Regions from separate parts of the Yaniella soli genome, predicted to be linked through region 1. Evidence: predicted binding sites of a transcription regulator. Region 1 holds the regulator's gene; the other holds the start of a gene.
What was found. Region 1 encodes Rex, which represses fermentation and respiration genes when NADH is low (regulators of the CRP and FNR family bind a similar motif). Its sites were predicted from a motif close to CTTGTGAANNNNTTCACAAG; they were not measured.

Region 1 (3,415 bases):
TACCGAAAGGCTTGTCATGGACGAAAAGAAGCCACCTGAGAATCCGCACTATGGCGTGCGCCTGACCGGCGATGAGCTGGCCGCACACCAGGAAAGGTTCCAGCCAAGACAGTCTGCATCCGAATATGGTCCCCAAGGAGCACAGGCCGCGTCTGAATACGGGCCACAGGGCGGGGCCTATCCACCGCCACCAAGTCAACAGCAGCCCGGCTATCAACCTGGTTTCCAACAGCAGCCCGGCCCCCAGCAACCATACGGTGCACCATATGGGCAGCCGGGTCAGCCTGGTCAGCCATTCGGTGGGCCACAGTTGCAACCGGAAATGGCGAAGGAACCGTCCCGGCCAAAGGTCGTCGACATTTCGTTCTGGTCGATCATTGCCGCAGGGATTTCGTATCTCATTGCGCAGTTGATCGTCGCTGCCCTACCGAACCGCGGGATGGGCCCTCAGGATATCGACATGATGGAGTCCATGCTGGGCCCCATGATGGACACAATGCCATTCGACAGCATCGAGGGCTATCTCAACTCGCCCATGATGACTGCCGCGATGATCGGCCAAGCCGTGATTTTCTTGGTTGCTTACGTCCTCGTAGCTCTGGGGATTCGCAACGGCTGGCGTTCGATGCGTATTTTGGGCACGATCTTTGCGGTCCTGTCCCTACTGAACATCACATTCGTCAGCGCATTGGCCGGCGTCTTCTCGGGGCTGGCCATCATCCTTGGCATTGTGGGAATCGTCTACGCATGGCTGCCGGCTTCCACCGAGTACTACCGTCAGAAAGCTTGGCAGAAGGCCGCCAAGAAAATGTACCCTCAAGCACCGTCACGCTGAAACGCTAAAATCTGCAGCTCGGCGGATAGATCGACGGTTTGCACATGGACATGTTCCGGCACGTGCAGTCGCCGGGGCGCAAAATTTAATATCCCGGTAATCCCGGCGTTGACCAGTAGATCGGTTACGTCTTGGGCGACCTCACCCGGCACCGTCACGATGGCCAGTTCCATATCGTGGTCGGTGCCGATGTCGTGTATATCCAAAATCGTATACCCGCCGTAACGCTGACCGATCTTGGTGGGATCGTTATCCGCTACGGCGGTGATGTTCATGCCGCGCTCTGCAAATCCCTCGTAGGACATCAGTGCGGCCCCAAGGTTTCCGGCGCCGACCAGTAGGACGCGTCGACCGCTGGTCACACCCAATATGCGAGCGATGGTATAGCGCAGGGCTTCGACCGAGTAGCCCTGGCCCGAGCGGCCGCTGTGTCCAAGGGCAGCAACATCTTTGCGCGTCAGCGCATCCGAACATCCCAGGGCGGTGGCCAGCTGTGCAGAGGTGACGTAGCCGAGGCCTTGGGCGTGCAGTGTCTCTAAGTAGTGCAGGTATTGGGGCAGCCGGGACAGTGTGCGTCCGGAGAGTTTCTTGCTCGCGGGTTGTTGGGTCATGTCTCCAAGCCGGTTTCAATCATGCGACGTAACCGGCTGGCATCGATGACCCAGAAATCGCGTTGCCGGTCGTCGATAAACAACACCGGGATCTCTTCGGCGAACTGTTCGGCCAGTTGTGGATGCTGTGTCGTCGAAATTTCTTGCCAGTCGACACCGTATTCGCTGGTGACTTCGTCCATGGTTGCTTTGGCGGCAGCGCAAAGGTGGCACTCGGGCTTGGTGAGCAGTTTGATATCCATGTTGTCTCTTCTCGTCCTACCCAAAGACAAAACCGCCTCAAGAAAAGGCGGTTTGTGCGGTGAAAAAAGTTTCGGCTATTCGTCGGTGCCAGTCGCGACGTCGGTGTCAGTGACGATGGCTTCTACTGCCTCCAACGGGACACGATAGGAGCGCCCAAATCGCACAGCGGGTAAGTCGCCAGCGTGGATCATCCGGTATACGGTCATACGCGATACACGCATCATGCCGGCAACTTCGGTGACCGTCATGAATTTGGCATTTGCGAAATTCTCCGCCACGTTTAATACTCCTTTAACGTTCCCTCTTAGGTCGGTGTTTCTACGCCTGAGGGGAAGTTCAGAAAGTAGGCGGCAACCACCATTACATTAATAATAGCTTACGCAAGAGATTTCAAGGCTTAGCTAGTCGAACCACGGATCTAATCCGTGAAATGGGAACACCGCCTTGCGGGTTGCCATGATCGACTGGTCGGTGGAATCTGCCGGATCATACCCGACTTCCCACGAGCGCCACCAGACGTCTGCGCCGTCGGACATCGTCTTCACGACGTCGCTCGCGTCGGGCAGGCCGAGTTCTGTTGCGGCCAGTTGGCGCCATTCTTCAGGGATCTCAGTTTTTAACGGGATGGGCGTGTCGGCCGCGATAGCGATGAGGTGTGCCCAAGCACGGGGCACGACTTTCATCGGGCTGTATCCGCCTCCCCCGAGGGCTAGCCATTTTCCACCAGCGAAATCGTGTGACCAATCCGAGGCGTCGAGCATCAGCTGGCGTTGGCCATCGACCGAGAGGTTCAGGTCGGCCAGCGGGTCGTGACGGTGGCCGTCGGCCCCGTGTTGAGTTACCAACACTTCTGGTGCATAGGCTCGCAGGAGTTGTGGGACCACGGCGTGTACGGCGCGCAGAAAGCCCGCATCACCGACGGAAGCTGGCACGGCGACGTTGACCGCATACCCTTCGGCCTGAGGGCCGCCAATGTCTTTGGCAAATCCGGTGCCCGGAAACAGCAGGAGCCCGGTTTCATGGATCGAAATGGTCAACACCCGCGGGTCGTTGTAGAACGCTTGTTCGACCCCGTCACCATGGTGGGCATCAACATCCACATAGGCGACCCGTTCTGCACCCTGATCCAGCATGTATTGGATAGCTATTGCAGCATCGTTGTAAATACAGAACCCGGATGCCGCAGACCGCTGTGCATGATGCATACCACCGGCAAAATTGACGGCCCGGTCCACTTCGCCAGCCCAGATGGCTTTGGCTGCTGCAAGCGATCCCCCAGCAATACGGGCCGAGGAGTCGTGCAGGTCGGCGAATACGGGACAATCTTCGGTGCCCAGTCCGACAGCCTCATAGACGTCAGCAATGTTGGCCAGCGTGGCAGCGTCCTGCGAAGAGGCATCCGATGATGCTGCTTTGACTTGAGCAATGTACTCAATGGAGTGAATGGTCGCTAATTCTGCGTCGGTGGCCACCGGTGGAGCAATGCGCGCCAGCACCTGTGGGTCCAACACACCCAGCGATTTCGCTAACCGATGCGTCAGTTTCAGACGCACCGGATTCATGGGGTGGGTATCTGAGAAGCGATAGTTCAGAAACGCCTCATCCCACACCAGTGCAGTACGAAGTTCAGCTGTGTTTTCCATCACCGACTAGCGTAGGACGTTGCGCCCCAAAAGTGGCCCAACGCGACGTTTATGACGCATTCACGCGACGCCACGACCCAACA
Region 2 (3,415 bases), on a different contig from region 1:
GCGAGTGGGGCTCCGTGGTGTGGCGGGGTTTTGGCTTCGGAAGGGGGCAACAAAATCAGCATAAGTTTGAGTGTAGTAGCTCCGATTACTGCGGCTGGACAATCTTCGCTAAAATGAGAATTTCGGGATGGAGTTGCGGATGATCGCGACCACACGTCGAGGAAAGTCCGGACACCACAGGGCAGGATGGTGGGTAACACCCACTCGGAGCAATCCGCAGGCTAGTGCCACAGAAAGTAGACCGCCCCACTTGCTGGGGTAAGGGTGAAAGGGTGGAGTAAGAGACCACCAGCGGGCGTGGCGACGCGCCCGGCTCGGTAAACCCCATCCGGTGCAAGATCAAGCAGAACACGTTATGAGGCTGCCCGCCCAGTGTTCGGGTTGATCGCTTGAGTCCCGCGGTAACGCGGCGACCAGATAGATGATCATCAAGCGCACGACTCATAATTGTGCGCTCACAGAATCCGGCTTATAGCACTCCATCCCGTCCCACGTCAGCTCTTTGAAAGAAACCATTGTCTCAGCAGCGTCGCCGCAAAACCTCACAGCTCGCCAAGCTCCCATTGCCCATCGCACTGGTCGTCATCGGCATCTATCTGATCGCCACTTTTGTCTTCCCCGCCGAAGAAGACTATGTGCCCCAAGCCGGCAGCGCCGCAGAGCAACTAGAAACCCTGGAAATCAAAGGACGCGCACCACAAACCGGGTATAGTCGTGACGAGTTTGGCGATGGCTGGTTGGACCCCGACGGCAACGGTTGTGACGGTCGAAACGACATACTCAGCCGAGATTTAGAAAGCGTCATCCACGACGATGATGGGTGTACTGTGCTGACCGGTGTGCTGCAGGATCCGTTTACTGCAACCGCGATTGATTTCATGCGCGGTGCTGAAACGTCGCAAGAAGTCCAGATCGATCACGTCGTGGCCCTCTCTGATGCCTGGCAAAAAGGCGCCCAACAGCTCTCGGAGGAGCAACGGGAGCGCTTTGCCAATGATCCGTTGAACCTCTTGGCCGTCGATGGCCCCGCGAACCAACAAAAATCGGATGGCGATGCGGCCACGTGGCTGCCACCCAACACAGATTTTCGGTGCGAATATGTTGCCGTTCAAACCGCCGTCAAAGCCAAATACGAGCTCTGGGTGACACAAGCCGAATACGCCGCGATCCGTGATGTGCTGACCAATTGTCCAGACGAGCCCGTGTACACCACCAGTGACGAGCTGCCGTTGCTTCGCCGGTAGCGGCACGACTTTGCACCGGCTTAGTGTATAGGTATCCTTTGCCCTGAAACGCTAAGATGAGAATGTTTTCATAGGTTGGCTGCTCCGCCAATCGCACACTATGCAGAAAAGGACCACAACGTGGCAGATATCACCGCCAGCACGCGTCAGACTCTACAACAGTGGAGCGAACGCGAGCAGTTGGCAGAGCAAATGGTTCCGCTCATTGGGTCGTTGTACCGCAATAACAATGTCGTGACGTCCATTTATGGTCGTAGTCTCGTGCACCAGTCGGTCGTCGATATTCTCAAGGCGCACCGCTTCGCTCGCCAGGTTGATGAATCAACGCTTCCGGTAGACGACTCTTTCGCCATTGTGCAGGCGATGTCAGACCTGAACCTTGGCGCTGGCTCTGTGGATTTGGCTCGAATGGTGAAGAAATTCCGTGACGTCGGTGGCGACGCGAAAACATTTGTTCGTACCGAACTCGCAGATATCGTCGACAAAAACGGCGAAGGCCTCGGCGACACCACCGATGTGGTGCTCTATGGTTTTGGACGAATCGGCCGTCTGTTGGCTCGTATCTTGCTCGACCACGCCGGTGGCGGCACCACGCTACGTCTTCGGGCGATTGTGGTCCGTCGAAACTCCGATGACGACATCACCAAACGTGCCTCACTGCTGCGTCGCGACTCGGTACACGGTGCATTCAACGGCACCATTGAAGTCGATGAAGAAGCAAACACCATTACCGCCAACGGCACGAAGATTCAGATCATCTACGCCTCCGATCCGGCATCGATCGACTACACCGAATACGGCATCAACAATGCAATTGTTGTAGATAACACCGGTGTATGGCGTGACGAAAAAGGTCTGGGTCAGCACCTGGAGGCCAAGGGCACATCCAAAGTTATTTTGACGGCCCCTGGAAAAGGCGATTTGAAGAACATCGTCTTTGGCGTGAACTCCGATGACATCACCGAAGACGACACCATCATCTCTGCTGCATCCTGTACCACCAACGCCATCACCCCGGTGTTGAAGGTCATCAATGATGAATACGGTATTCACCACGGTCACGTCGAAACCGTGCACGCCTACACCAACGACCAGAACCTCATCGATAACTTCCACAAGGGTTCACGCCGTGGACGTGCAGCGGGTCTGAACATGGTGCTCACCGAGACCGGTGCAGCTACCGCCGTGGCCAAGGCCTTGCCGGAACTCGCCGGCAAACTGTCGGGTAACGCCATCCGTGTGCCGGTGCCCAACGTGTCCATGGCGATCTTGAAGTTGGAACTCGACGGGGAAACGTCGAAAGAAGAGATCAACGCCCGTCTGCGTCAGGAATCCTTGACCGGTGACCTGAGCAAACAGATCGACTACATTTACTCGCACGACGCCGTCTCCAACGATTTTGTTGGTTCCAACCGCGCCGGCGTCGTCGATGGTCTGGCCACGATCGTCAACGAAGGTTCCAAGGGCTCCAGCCTGGTGCTCTACGTCTGGTACGACAACGAATACGGCTACTCAACCCAGGTTGTGCGTGCGGTAGAAACTTTGGCGGGGGAGAACCTGCAGGTCTTCCCAAAAAACTAGCAACCATAGTGCACTAGTCCTTCGGGCCTAGCGCATCAAACGCCGTGGCCGCTACAGCAATCTGCTGCAGCGGCCACGGCGTTTCATTATTCTGATTAGTTTGAGGTTTCGACCGCTTCGTCATCATCGTGACCAAATGGATCGGAATCTTCACCGGGCATCCAAGTGTTGCCTGCGGTCGTCCAACCTTGCTTGCGCAGTTCCTTTTTCCAACGCTTGGCCCAGCGAGGATTGAGTCGGTTCACGTACAGCGTGGCATTGAGGTGATCAAACTCGTGCTGCAAAATCCGAGCAAACCAGCCCGTGGCCTCAAAATCGATCTCGTGACCGCCGACGTCAAATCCCTGGAGTCGCACGTGATCCGAACGCTTCAACGGATAGGACAGGGCAGGCACCGACAGGCAGCCTTCCGTTTCACTTTCCGGATCAGGGTCCTCTTGCGACACCTTGCCTAACAGCGTCAGTACCGGGTTGAGCACTTCACCGGTGGTCGGTGCATCGCCGGTGTCCTCAAACTCCCAGGTAAAGATGCGGAGCCCAACGCCAACCTGTGGGGCAGCAAGCCCAACACCGCGTGCTGCTTCCTGGGT

Region 2: a site for Rex is predicted at 1,300-1,319, ahead of ACYVJT_RS00090 (glyceraldehyde-3-phosphate dehydrogenase). Genes of this name have one in related genera too.

What each region holds. Positions count from the first base shown of each region.
Region 1 covers NZ_BAAGSP010000003.1:75,175-78,589, forward strand. Annotated here, with positions in the region: gene ACYVJT_RS02345 (hypothetical protein) at 17-835, shown strand; gene ACYVJT_RS02350 (redox-sensing transcriptional repressor Rex) at 817-1,446, opposite strand; gene ACYVJT_RS02355 (glutaredoxin family protein) at 1,443-1,688, opposite strand; gene ACYVJT_RS02360 (helix-turn-helix domain-containing protein) at 1,764-1,937, opposite strand; gene ACYVJT_RS02365 (acetoin utilization protein AcuC) at 2,091-3,332, opposite strand.
Region 2 covers NZ_BAAGSP010000001.1:17,122-20,536, forward strand. Annotated here, with positions in the region: gene ACYVJT_RS00075 (YaaA family protein) at 1-62, opposite strand, end outside; RNA gene rnpB (RNase P RNA component class A) at 127-488, shown strand; gene ACYVJT_RS00085 (HNH endonuclease family protein) at 516-1,244, shown strand; gene ACYVJT_RS00090 (glyceraldehyde-3-phosphate dehydrogenase) at 1,365-2,825, shown strand; gene def (peptide deformylase) at 2,921-3,415, opposite strand, start outside.